3 regions of the Fictibacillus sp. NRS-1165 genome follow, and region 1 is predicted to be linked to each of the others. Evidence: riboswitches for the same ligand, from Rfam matches in the RefSeq annotation. Region 1 holds a riboswitch; each other region holds the start of a gene.
What was found. Region 1 has a riboswitch for cobalamin ahead of ABHN01_RS01560 (ribonucleoside-diphosphate reductase subunit alpha). Riboswitches for the same ligand answer to the same signal wherever they lie in the genome.

Region 1 (4,474 bases):
TCCGCTTCAGCATCTTTAGGACTGAGCGTTTCCAGATTTCTTAATTTTAGCGTTTTTGCTCCGGTTTCTTTTTCAACCACTCTGGCCACTTTATCGCTCGCGCTGTTCTCAAGGAGCACATAGCGGATATGCTTTGCCTTGGCGTGTTTGATCAAGGCTCGCAGCTGCTTTTGAGACGGTTCCTGGGAAGTGGAGAGGCCGGAAACAGGTATCTGTTTCAATCCATAACGATGCTCCCAGTAACCATAGGCAGCATGGGACACAATGATCTCCTTAGTAGGACTTTCGTTGACCGTTAGTTGGAAGGATTCATCCAGCCTTTTTAGATCCTTCCTTAATGACCGGTAATTCTTTTGAAAATCTGATTTCGCTTTTGGATTCAGATCGATCAATGCCTTTTCAATATTTTTTGCCATTTGAATGGAGTACACCGGATCGAGCCAGATGTGAGGATCTTTATCCCCGTGTTCGTCATGTGCCTCATCATGATGCTCTGTTTTTTCGAGCGTAAGGCCTTCTGCAGCTTTAACGGTTTTTACGCCTTCTTTTTTAACTGTTTCATTCACTTTATCTGCAAAACCTTCAATACCTGTTCCATTATAGATAAAAGCATCGCTATCAGATATTTTGATCATGTCCTTCGTAGAAGGTTCAAAAGAATGGGCGTCAGTTCCCGGGGGTACCACGTTGGATACAGAAACATGCTTGCCTCCGATTCTTTCCGTAAAGTATTCGAGAGGATAAAGCGTTGTTGTTATGGTAAGCTTATGAGGGCTGTTTAATTTATGTTTTGTGCCTTTCGCGCAGCCTGATAGGATCAAGGATCCGATGATCATAAACGCCAGGGCGGCATAGACATATTTTTTGTTCATTTGATTGCTCCTTCCGGTCTAATTATAACGGAAACGTTACGTTTTGCAAAGCGTATTTATTCCGATTTATTCTTTTGATCAAAACAATAGACTTCTTATTATGAATAAAGGATAATACATCCATTACTAAGTTTTGAAAGGAGAAGCATATGAGTGTTGAAGAGCATAAAAAAGAAGCCCCTTTATCTGTCTCCTGCAAGATTATTACAGTAAGTGATACAAGATCAGTAGAAACCGATCGCAGCGGCAGCCTGATCAAAGATCAGCTATTGTCAAATGGCCATGCGGTCGCGGAGTACGTCATTGTAAAAGACGAGCAGGAAGAGATTCAATCTGCTGTCTTGAACGGTTGTCAAACAACTGAAATTCAGGCGATTTTAATCAATGGAGGAACAGGTATTGCAGCCAGGGATGTGACCATTGAAACGCTGAAACCAATGTTTACAAAAGAGATCACGGGATTTGGTGAACTGTTTCGAATGCTGAGTTATACAGAGGATATTGGATCTGCTGCTATTTTAAGCAGAGCAGCAGCAGGAGTCGTTGGTTCCACAGCTGTTTTTGCCATGCCTGGATCTTCCGGGGCGGCTGCACTTGCCATGAAGAAACTGATCCTGCCCGAGCTCGCCCATGTCATTCGGGAAATCAATAAAGATTTATAAAGAACGACAGAATACAGTTCTTCTCTCAAGCTGTAATAAAAGTGTCCGCTATCCAATAAATTTCAGTAAAGCTTAATGAAAGCTGAAACTATTTGGCAGCTGCAGCGTATACTTTATTATGAAAACGCTTTAATGGGAGGGAACGATGGGCGGAATATTGCGGAAAGCCATTGAAGATCGAAAGAAATTCCTTATCCAGATGCTGAAAAAAAACGGGATAAGCAAAGAGATTGAAGCAGAGCTTTCCAATCGGCCATTAACTGAGCTGGAAGAAGAATATAAAAGCTGGCTTTTTAAGCAAAGCTTTACGGGTAATCAGTGAAAAAAGTTTAAATAAACGTTCGTGAGGGAATAACCAATAGAGCATTGCGTCCGTCTTAGGGCTTTTTTTGTGTCATAGTTTATACTGCTCATTTATTTTAATTTTTGTTATAGTAGAAAAGAACGGCTGCAATTTATGGTTAAAGGAGATCACAGCATGAACATAGCTTTTTATCTATTGCCTAAGGAAGAGGTTAAATATTTAAATCCTGAGTCGACCATCAGGCAGGCATTGGAGAAGCTTTCTTATCACAAATATACTTCTGTTCCCCTTGTATCTGAGGACGGTCAGTACGTAGGTACACTGACAGAGGGGGATCTGTTATGGAAACTGAAAGAGGCGTTTGATCTCGGTTTTCATGATGTGGTAAAAACGAAACTGAAGGATGTTCCACAGCGTGTGAATAACATTTCAGTATCGATCAACTCAAATATGGAAGATTTAATTACATTGGCAACCGATCAAAACTTTATTCCTGTGACGGATGATGACGGGCATTTTATAGGGATTATCCGCAGGCGGGACATCATAAAGTACTGTGCAAATACGATTTGGAACAACAAATAAATGAAACAAAGGTGTTGACAAATACTATATTTAGTGTGAAAGTAAATGTATTAAACTAAATATAGTATTTTGAAACGAAAGGTGTCTTGCGAGACTTAAAAGGGAATCCGGTACTCAAGCCGGAGCTGTCCCCGCAACTGTTATGTGGACGAAATGAGAAACCACTGTGTAACGACGCGCACAAGAATGTGGCTGTTATACGGGAAGGCTCAGACTAGGAGGAAGCATTAGCCAGTAGACCTGCCTTTTTGTTTCACGGTTTTGATTCTTCGGGGATTGAGAAGCAGAAACGGCACTGTAATGGCTATTTTTGTTTCTAATAACTCGTGTCGTTTTTAGGCTCATCCACTGGATGGGCCTTTTTAATTTGCAGATGTTTAAAGGAGGAGATGTGACTGTGGTTATTGCAGGCGGAACGGATCATCTTATTATGAAATGGCTGGAAGACATTCTTTTTGACTTTCCACAGCTTAATAAAAAGGAAGAGTATATCGAACAAGTGGGCTATTATGCTGAAAAAGGCGGAGCTCAAGCAGAAGCTATGAATATGGCCATTTTGCATGCCCTCGAACGAATCTCCATACAGGAACCTGATTGGACTTTTGTCGCAGCAAGAATTCACCTGAGAAAACTTTACTCTGAAGCGGTCAAGAACAGGAATACCGAAGGGACAAGGGGATATGGCTCGTTGCAAGGGCTGATTCGTACACTCACAGATAAAGGAATCTATGACGAGAACCTTTTAAGCAGCTATTCTTCGGAAGAAATCGATGAGCTTGAAGCGGAGATCATGCCCCAAAGGGACGAACTTTTTACATATATCGGCCTTCGTACGCTGGGTGACCGTTATCTTGCCAAATCTCATGAAGGCGGAGTGTATGAACTGCCGCAGGAACGTTTTATGATCATCGCGATGTCTTTGATGTCCGGTGAACCATCAGAACGCCGATTGAATCTGGTTAAGGAAGCGTATTGGGCAATGTCAAACTTGTACATGACCGTTGCAACCCCCACCCTTGCTAATGCAGGTAAAAATTATGGCCAGCTGTCCAGCTGCTTCATCGATACGATGGATGACAGCCTGCGGGGGATCTATGATTCTACAACAGATGCAGCAACTCTCTCAAAGGGAGGAGGGGGGATTTCTGTTTACCTCGGAAAAATCAGAAGCCTTGGATCAGAAATCCGTGGATTTAAAGGAAACTCATCGGGCATCATTCCATGGGCGAAGCTGCTGAATCAGACAGCAGTGAGTGTCGATCAGCTTGGACAGCGCAAGGGAGCCATCGCTATTTATTATAATGTGTTCGGCAAGGACCTTTTTTCTTTTCTTGATGCCAAGCTGAATAATGGTGATGAACGGCAGAGGGTTCATGATTTGTTCCTCGGACTCTGCATACCGGATTTATTTATGGAGAAGGCGGAATCGAGAGAAGACTGGTATCTTTTTGATCCGTATACGGTAAAAAAAGTGATGGGGTATGAGCTCGATGATTTCTATGATGAAGAGCCGGGTAAAGGCAGCTTCCGCGCAAAATACGAAGAGTGTGCAGCTGCGGCAGACCGCGGGCTCTTCGGGGAGAAAGGCTCCGGCTATGACGTGGTGCCGGCCATTGAGATCTTTAAAAGAATCATGAAAAGCCAGCTCGAAACGGGGGTACCGTATATGTTTTACAGAGACACGGTCAACCGGGCTAACCCGAATAAGCATGCCGGCATGGTATACTGCAGCAACCTCTGCACCGAGATCGCCCAGAACGGATCGGCGACTACGGTGGAAGAGGAATTCACACAGGACGGAAAAATTGTGATCACAAAAAGCCCTGGAGATTATGTCACATGCAATTTAAGCTCCATTTCATTGGCCAAAGCCGTTAAAGATGAGGTGCTTGAGCGATTGATTCCTATTCAGGTCCGCATGCTGGATAACGTCGTTGATATGAACCAGGAACGGATTGAAGTGAAACAAGCCGTCCTTACAAACAAGAAATACCGTGCAATCGGCTTGGGTACTTTTGGGCTGCATCACCTTTTGGCAGTGGAGGGAATCC
Region 2 (4,474 bases), on a different contig from region 1:
TCAAATGTTTTTGGATGGCAGGTGGATGAACCTCGTTGGCACTATCGGTTGTTACCACAGGAGAGGATCGATCAGAAGAAATCGATGGAGGAATAGCAAAAGGACCTCACGATTTTCCGCATGGTACTCGGATTCAAATCGAAGTAGAATCCATTGATGAGGCAATTTCAAAAGCAAAAGAGAACGGAGCGATCATCGTTCGGGAGAAGATGGAATTTGAAGAGTTTTATCTAGCTTACCTGGTCGATCCGGCTAGAATTGGCTTTGGCCTCATTTCAGAAGAAGTTTTATAGGTAATCATTTGAAACTTTCCTATAACAGATCCGTAAATTGGTTTAGTCGGAAATTTGGAAGGGGAGTTAAGGCATGCTGACACCATCCTTTGAACAAAAGCTTACTACATATACCGATATATACAGCCAGCTGAAAACGGCGTTTAAATGGAAAATGAGTGATGATGATCGCTTCCATGTATGTGATCAACGAAAAACCGTTTGATTTAAGGCGGTTTGAGTCATTGAGCGATTATGTTAAAGAACAGGTAGGAGCGTTCAATACGCTAAAGTCTTCCTACCGTTACACAACAGCCGCGATGCTCGATGTGCGTTTTGAGAATTCTGTAGAGAAGTTCCATCGCCTGCTTGAAGTGTACGAAAAGATGGTCTCTGGTAAATTCAGCAGGGGTGCCTCTACTTATATTGCAGCTCAAGTGATGCTGGAGCAAATCGAAAATGGCAGAACGGAGGACATCGAACGAGTTATGCAAGTGTACAAAGGGATGTCATCCAACCATTTTTTTCTTACTTCCAGTACAGATTTTCCGCTGGCCGTCCTTCTTGCAGAACGGGAAGGAACGGTAAACGATTTGATGAAACAGATTGAGTATTTTTATAAATGTCTGAATCAGCAAGGATTTGCGAAAGGGAATGACTTGCAGTTCTTAAGCCACATCCTGTCTCTAGGGGACGAAAATAAGGCGGATGCCCTTAACGAACAATGTACAAAAGTGGCAGATGCCTTCAGAACACAGTGGAAAAAGCCAAGAGCGATGCATTATCCGCTGGCCGGTCTCCTCGCTCTATTAAAAAGGAAGTGGCGACTGTTTTGAAAGCCGCAGACCGTTTAAGCGACGAGAAGCACTTTAAGTGGCATAAAGACATGAATATCCTAATGGTGGCCAATTTCCTACTGAGTGAGAAGATGCATGACACTACCTTGCTCGGGGCCGGAATCTTTGCAGCCATCGAGGCAATCATGCAAGCACAGCAAGCAGCGGCGATTGCAGCCATTGCTGCCACAACTGCAGCTTCTTCCTCGAGTGCAGGAAGCTAGTAACCTTGAAAAAAGAACTGCAGCGCAGTTCTTTTTTATTAACTCACTGCACCAGTCTCTAAGGGGTGTTGCGCTAAATACGCTTGGCTGGGCGGATTATAGAGATCTTTGGATTGAACGCGGGTTGTTCCTTTTTCCTTTTTTCCTGCATAAATTAAGGTACTAAGGAAAAGGGGAAACCACAATGCTCGAGATCTTTTCTGTCATTGGCGCAATCATTGGTTTTGGCGTTATGCTTTGGGTACGTGCACAGCTTAGAAGTGCAAAGGTGTTTCAGAAGATCGTTTCTCAAGATAACGGGATCCTTCTCTTATTCATGTATTTGGCTATTGGAGCGGTTGGATTACTGATTGTGGGAGTATGCTTGAACTACTTATATGAAGTCGGCGGCGGCCCCATCTATTGAGAAATTTGTCGATTAAGTTTTATGCCCAAAATAAAAAACTATTGTGAATATCGTGAAAGTATAGTAGGTTTAATGGCAACGGGATTTATAACTGAATAGAAGTTTAAGAGTGCTCAAGTTTACATTGAGATAATAGGGAAACCGGTGCGAGTCCGGTGCAGCCCCCGCTACTGTAAGCATGGATGATCTTGTAATGAACCACTGGCCAAAAGGCTGGGAAGGAAACAGGAATCAGTTGATATGCGAGCCAGGAGACCTGCTTTTAAATGAGTAATACGATTCTCGGAGGGAGGATGATGTGTTAACATGCAATGGAAATCATGGATTGAATGATTTGGCATGATTCGATATAGGGTGACCTATTTGTCTACTAACCTTCCGTTACCGTTTTATGATGAAACGGTATTTTATTAGGGGGCTGACATATAGAGTCGCCCTTTTTTGCGTGCAAAAAAAATCAAGAGGAAGTGATCTGATGACGACTTGGAACTTAAATGGAACGATGAGCCACGTATTGATCTGCAACGGATCCAGCTGTATGCGGAAAGGCGGCGAGGAAGTCACTCAGGCAATCAGGGACGAAATTAAGAAGCAGGATCTCGATGCTTTGGTGCATACGACAAGAACACGATGTAATGGCCGGTGCAAGGACGCCTGTGTTGCGATCGTCTATCCGGAGGGAGCATGGTATAAAATGCCGGATGAACATGCCGCCCGAGAAATGGTAAAAGGCCATTTGTTAAAAGGAGAAAAGGTGAAAGAGCTCCTCATTTACGAGTACGGTGAGAACGGATTCTCCCTGACAGAAGAAAATGGCTTGACCAAAGGGATTCAAAAGGGAGAAAAAAAGGAGGCTGTCCGCTGATGGAACTTATCACTTTTGCCATGCTTGCGATCTTCATAGGCATGCGTCATGGATTGGATGGGGATCATGTCGCAGCCATTGCAGATATGGTCGGCAGTGAAAAGAAACGGAGACGGCAGCTGTCCCTGGGAATCATGTACGCTCTTGGCCATGGGGCCATCGTCTTTTTTATCGGCCTTCTTTCGATCTATGTGGGAGCGAAGATGCCAGCCAGTGCTCAAAGCTATTTGGAACTCTCGGTCAGTGTCACCTTAATCGTGCTGGGTGCCATCATCCTGCTGTCCATCTTCCAAAGCAAGCAGGACTATAAATATAAAAGCAGACTGGAAATTGTCATGCAATACATAAGAAAGGTCACAGGCTCCCAAAACAAAGAGGATTCCAGCCTGACGAAGTTTGGCATCATCGGAGCTTTTATTATTGGAATCATCCATGGAATCGGTGTAGAAAGCCCGACACAGATCGCTGTTGTCTCACATGCAGCCGGATTTGGGAGTGTTTCCGGTGCAACGGCTCAGCTCGTATTGTTTGTTGTCGGACTGCTGTTCTCAACGATCTGTGTAACGTTTCTGTTCACGTGGGGATTTATGAAGGCGAGCATAAAGAAAGGATTTTACATTGTATTAGGCTGTATAACCGGTTTTTACAGTGTAGGCCTTGGGGTCTATATGATGGCTGAACTGCTCAAAGGAGGATTTTAAATTGAAAGGGAAACTCTTGATCATCGGATTCGGTCCAGGAAGCTATGACCATATTACGGAGCGGGCGAAGCAGGCAATTCAGGAAAGTGACTGCATTGTTGGCTACAAGACCTATGTGGAACTGATCCAGGGGTTAATCACGGATCAAAAGGTGATCAGCACCGGAATGTCAGAGGAAGTCAGCCGGGCGCAGGCTGCGGTCAAACTGGCGGAAGAAGGGAAGAAGGTCGCTGTAATTTCCAGTGGTGATGCGGGAGTTTACGGTATGAGCGGCCTCGTCTATGAGGTGCTTGTTGAAAAAGGCTGGAAAGAAGAAACCGGAGTAGAGGTTGAAGTCATTCCAGGCATTTCTGCGATTAACTCCTGCGCGTCACTGCTCGGCGCACCCGTTATGCATGATGCTTGTACGATTAGCTTAAGCGACCATCTAACGCCGTGGAAATTAATCGAAAAGAGGATTGAGGCAGCGGCACAGGCTGATTTTGTCATTGCCTTCTACAATCCAAAAAGCGGACGCCGTACGAGGCAGATCGTAGAAGCTCAAACCATCCTGCTGAAGCATCGTTCACCGGATACACCGGTTGGGCTGGTGAAAAGCGCATACCGGGACAGGGAGGACGTTGTCATCACTAACTTAAGAGAGATGCTTGATCACGAGATCGGCATGCTGACAACGGTCATCGTTGGCAACTCACAGACCTTTTTGTATGACAGCAATAAACTGATCACGCCAAGGGGCTATCAACGGAAATACACACTGAACACAGAAAAACAGCGGCTGAAACCGCATGAGCGCCTTCGAAAAGAGAATGAACCATGGGCGCTGCAGGACGAGGAACCGGAGAAAGAACATCAGCCAGAAAAAGAGACTCAGAAGGCCTCTGCTCTCGAGTTGGCGACAGAAGCGCTCGCTTTGTCGTCTGGTAATCAAGCGGAACCGCAAAAAGAAGAATCTCCTGTTCCATCCGGTGTGGAATCCATCCTGGAATTTGGAGTGAGTCCGGGCCTCGTGAACAAGAAGTTTACGGCCAAGCAGCTGATGACATTGGCCGAAGTCGTAGGCGAACATGGGGAGATGGAATATACCCCCCACCATCTGATCAAGGTACAGCTGTCGACGGACAAGCCGGAACAGGTGACCGAACAGCTGGAGGCCGAAGGATTTCTGCT
Region 3 (4,474 bases), on a different contig from region 1:
AAGTGAACCAAATCGGTACATTGACTGAAACCTTTGATGCGATCGAAATGGCGAAACGTGCAGGTTACACTGCAGTTATCTCTCACCGTTCTGGTGAAAGTGAAGACAGCACAATCGCTGACATCGCTGTAGCGACAAACGCTGGACAAATCAAAACCGGTGCTCCTTCCCGTACCGACCGTGTAGCGAAATACAACCAATTGCTTCGTATCGAAGACGAATTGGCAAGCATCAGCCGCTACCCTGGATTGAGCGCATTCTACAACCTTCAAAAATAAGCTATTTTAGTAAACCGCTTGAGGCCTGATCAGTCGCAAGCGGTTTTTTTTGTTGGATCTGGGGGATTGGCGCATAAATATTTTCATCAGATTCGCGCGTATTTCATGGAGACTGGCGCGTATTTCATCCTCAGAGTATACCGCGCAAAATTTAAGTCGTTCATGAGAAGGAAAAAAGGTGTTTTCCAGAGAAGATAACTCCAAAAAATAAAGAGGATGTGATCTTTATATTGTGATCGAACATCATTTGCCGATTTGTATTAGGAAATTAGAAGCCTTGTTAAGAAGACTGCCAGTAAATCATCCGAAACGCGCTAAAATTGAACAAAGTTTTGTTTAATAGAGCGTCAAACTACTCAATAAAAAACACGTCCAATATAATCCTGACATACTATCAAAGTTTAACGTTTCGGAAAATGATCTTTTAAAAGGCGTTCATTGCCCTTCGTGCTTCGCCTTTGGTATGCAAAAAACATATGCTGTTAAATGGCTTTGTCCATTCTGTAACCATTCCTCCGAACATGCCCACTTGTATTCTTTGGAAGACTTTAAACTTCTCATTGGCTCAACAATCACCGCGAACTCAAATTCTTTCTATCCCTCTCATCTCGTTCAATATCGGAAAAAATCTTCAAATCCCTAAACCTTCCCCACACCGGAACCTATAAAGACAGGCGATATCATCTTTAAATTTGAGAAGCTGCATATTATGATAAAATAGATCATTCATACTAGGGACAAATGGGAGGCCTGGAGCATGACGAAAATGGAGCTGGAATTTGAAAGATTGAAGATCAGAGACATTTCGGTTAGTGATGCCTCTGTCATCGCACAATGGAAAAGCGGCCCTTTATTCCGGAAAATGTCTACAGGAACGGCGACCATTATTAACGAAGGCAATCAAAGGCGGGATATCGAAAAAAGTTCAAGCTCTCCGAACGAATCATACTTGATGATCATCGAAAAGAGGAGCTCGCTTCCTGTGGGATATGTCCGGTTCAATTGGATGGGCGGCACCCGTCAGTATGGCTGGCTGCGGTTCGGGCTCGGTGCCGAATCCGGAAAAGGGTATATGCAGGAAGCCCTGTCAGGAATCCTGGACCACCTGTTTGACCGTGAGACCTATCGAATCGATGCAGAGGTTTATGAATATAACAAAAAAAGCCTGAAACTCTTGACCGCTCTCGGCTTTAAAAAAGAGGGTGTCAGAAGGCAAGCCTATTTTGATGAAGACGAGTATTATGATATTTATGTTCTCGGCCTGCTTAGGAGCGACTGGATTGCAGGGAGCCTTGAAGCTAAGAGATCACTGAATCTAAATTAAACTTTTCATTTTGCACTTAAGAGGTATAATGGATATAGCTGAATATGCGGTTAAGGTCCGTTTTATGATCAATAAAACGTTAAAAGGGAAGCTGGTTCAAGTCCAGCACGGTCCCGCCACTGTAATCGGGAGATCTTCTTACAATTTCCACTGTTCAAATCAAAGGATGGGAAGGAGAAGAAGATTGTTGATCGGAAGTCAGGAGACCTGCCTTAATTGCCTGTGCGAACCTTCGAGGAAAAGGTGAAGTAATTGTAATCATTTCTTTTATGATTAACTGTTGATTCGCTCTCCGAAGGGAGGGCTTTTTTGTTTGCACAACTGCAGCTAAACGATACATAGGAGCGTGAAGGAATTGAAGAAGTTTACACAAATTGCGATGATGCTGATGCTCGTGATCGCCATCATCGCAGGCTGTTCGGCCGGCAATCAGTCAACAGACAAAAAAGAGAACGGCAGTCAGGCAAAGAGTGAATTCCCCGTAACGATTAAAGATGCGGCGGATGAGAATGTAAAAATTGATAAAAAACCAAAGAAGATCGTCTCGCTCATACCAAGCAATACAGAGATCGCATTCGCGCTTGGCCTGGATAAGGAGATTGTCGGCGTATCGGACTTTGACAACTACCCTGAAGCGGCGACGAAAAAAACCAAGATCGGCGGTATGGAATTTAACGTCGAGAAGATTGTTGGCCTAAAGCCTGATCTCGTGCTCGCCCATGCCTCTGGCGCGCATACTTCCAAGCAGGGAATCGATCAGCTTAAGAATGCCGGCATCAAGGTCATCGTGATCAATGATGCACAGAACTTTGAGGATACGTACCATGCCATTGACATGATCGCTAAAGCAACAGGCACTCAAAAACAAGGGGATAAGATCGTAAAATCCATGAAGGATGATCTGTCAGCGATCAAGGAAAAAGCAAAACAAGTAAAGCAAGAGAAAAAGGTCTGGGTTGAGGTTGCACCGGCACCTGAGATTTATACAGCGGGTAAAGGAACATTTATTGATGAGATGCTGAACGCCATTCATGCAAAAAATGCGGCAGGCGATTTAAAAGGATGGGCGAAGGTTTCTGAAGAGCAGCCTGTCAAATATCAACCGGATGCCATTGTAACGACGTACGGCTACTATTCGAAGAAGCCGATGGAACAGATTATGGCCCGTAAAGCCTGGAAGGACGTTCCTGCGGTAAAAAACAAAGAAATTTATGATGTGCACTCCGATAAGGTAACACGTCCAGGACCGCGTTTGATTGAAGGAGTGGAGGAGCTTGCAAAAGCCATCTATCCGGAAGTATACAAAAAGTAAAATCATCGTTTCATACACAGCTGTGCTCCTGCTTTTAGGCTTAGCTGTTGCTCTGGGGATATCGGTAGGTTCAATACCTATCCCCCTTTTTCATGTGGTGAAGATATTGGGAGCAAAGCTTTTCCATTATCCCGTACCTGCTTCGATCGATTCATCCATCGTTAATATCGTCATGGAAATCCGCTTTCCCCGAGTCATTCTCGCTATGCTTGTCGGCTGCTCACTGGCACTGGCAGGAACAGCATTTCAGGGGCTGCTGAAAAATCCGCTGGCCGATCCTTATACGCTTGGGGTATCGTCGGGTTCAGCCTTGGGTGCAGTGGCTGTCCTGTTCTTCGGCATTCAGCTTCCAGTACTCGGAAATTTCACTCTTCCGGTAGTGAGCATAATTACCGGTTTTCTTACCCTTGTCGGAGTAATTTATTTCGCTCGCCTTGTGCAGCGCAGCCTTGCGGTTGAGACGATTATTCTGGCAGGCATTTTAAGCAGTTCATTTATAGGTGCTTTAACCTCTCTTTTAATCGCACTGACCGGGGATGAATTAAGGCAGATCATCGGCTGGCTGCTCGGCAGCGTATCCATGAGAGGATGGCCGTACGTTCAGCTGATCACTCCGTTTTTGGCTGCAGGGCTTATCATTCTCCTGGCAAGTGCACGTGAATTAAATGCACTTTCTTTTGGCCGGCAGGATGCAAGGTCAATTGGTGTGGACGTGAAAAAACATACGTCACTCGTGCTGTTCGGGGCTTCACTTTTGACAGGCTCGGCTGTAGCGGTGTCAGGCACCATCGGGTTTGTCGGCCTTGTCATCCCTCATATGGTGCGCATGATCTGGGGAGTGGATCATCGCCATTTACTGCCCCTTTCCACGATTCTGGGCGGGGTATTTCTCGTTCTGGTCGATCTCATCGCACGAACAATCATCTCGCCGACGGAGCTGCCGATCGGTGTATTGACGGCGATCATCGGAAGTCCGATTTTTGCCGTGATTTTTATCCGCTATCGTAGAAGGAAGGTGACTACATGATACAAATTCAGCAGCTTACTGGAGGCTATGACGGCAAGCCCGTGGTAAAAGATCTTTCGTTTTCCATTGAAAAAGGAAAAATAACCGGCATCATCGGACCAAACGGGAGCGGGAAGACCACTCTCATGAAGATGATAAACGGAATGCTGTCTCCGCAGTCCGGTGAAATTTTAATTAAAGGAAAACCAGTCAGCAGCTATTCCGCCAAGGATTTAGCCAGGATCATCGCTGTTCTTCCTCAGCATGCGGAAAGTTCGTTCGACTTTACCGTCCGTGAAGTGGTAGCGCTCGGCCGCTATCCTTTTTACAAAGGCTTGCTGAAGCAATCATCGCCGAAGGACGAAGAGATGGTCCAGCGATCCATGGAGTTTACAGGAGTCCAGCATTTTGCGGAGAAAAGCATCCAGTCCTTGAGCGGCGGCGAACGGCAGCGGGTTCTTTTGGCTAAGGCGCTTGCGCAGGAACCAGAAATCCTGCTGCTCGATGAGCCGACGAACCATCTTGATCTTTCCTATCAGATGAAACTTATGGAC

Region 2: it holds a riboswitch for cobalamin, as region 1 does, so the genes downstream of both, ABHN01_RS19700 ((2Fe-2S) ferredoxin domain-containing protein) here and ABHN01_RS01560 (ribonucleoside-diphosphate reductase subunit alpha) in region 1, are expected to answer to the same signal.
Region 3: it holds a riboswitch for cobalamin, as region 1 does, so the genes downstream of both, ABHN01_RS17415 (ABC transporter substrate-binding protein) here and ABHN01_RS01560 (ribonucleoside-diphosphate reductase subunit alpha) in region 1, are expected to answer to the same signal.

What each region holds. Positions count from the first base shown of each region.
Region 1 covers NZ_JBDPNU010000004.1:59,348-63,821, forward strand. The annotation lists gene ABHN01_RS01540 (metal ABC transporter solute-binding protein, Zn/Mn family) at 1-872, opposite strand, end outside; gene ABHN01_RS01545 (MogA/MoaB family molybdenum cofactor biosynthesis protein) at 1,022-1,534, shown strand; gene ABHN01_RS01550 (Fur-regulated basic protein FbpA) at 1,680-1,856, shown strand; gene ABHN01_RS01555 (CBS domain-containing protein) at 2,013-2,423, shown strand; cobalamin riboswitch at 2,486-2,685, shown strand; gene ABHN01_RS01560 (ribonucleoside-diphosphate reductase subunit alpha) at 2,854-4,474, shown strand, end outside.
Region 2 covers NZ_JBDPNU010000046.1:28,186-32,659, forward strand. The annotation lists gene ABHN01_RS19680 (VOC family protein) at 36-293, shown strand; gene ABHN01_RS19685 (hypothetical protein) at 367-498, shown strand; partial or broken gene ABHN01_RS19690 (DUF4003 family protein) at 470-1,332, shown strand; gene ABHN01_RS19695 (hypothetical protein) at 1,517-1,738, shown strand; cobalamin riboswitch at 1,829-2,016, shown strand; gene ABHN01_RS19700 ((2Fe-2S) ferredoxin domain-containing protein) at 2,214-2,603, shown strand; gene ABHN01_RS19705 (High-affinity nickel-transporter) at 2,603-3,304, shown strand; gene cobJ (precorrin-3B C(17)-methyltransferase) at 3,306-4,474, shown strand, end outside.
Region 3 covers NZ_JBDPNU010000039.1:69,411-73,884, reverse strand. The annotation lists gene eno (phosphopyruvate hydratase) at 1-278, shown strand, start outside; gene ABHN01_RS17420 (GNAT family N-acetyltransferase) at 1,036-1,602, shown strand; cobalamin riboswitch at 1,639-1,831, shown strand; gene ABHN01_RS17415 (ABC transporter substrate-binding protein) at 1,958-2,914, shown strand; gene ABHN01_RS17410 (FecCD family ABC transporter permease) at 2,877-3,941, shown strand; gene ABHN01_RS17405 (heme ABC transporter ATP-binding protein) at 3,938-4,474, shown strand, end outside.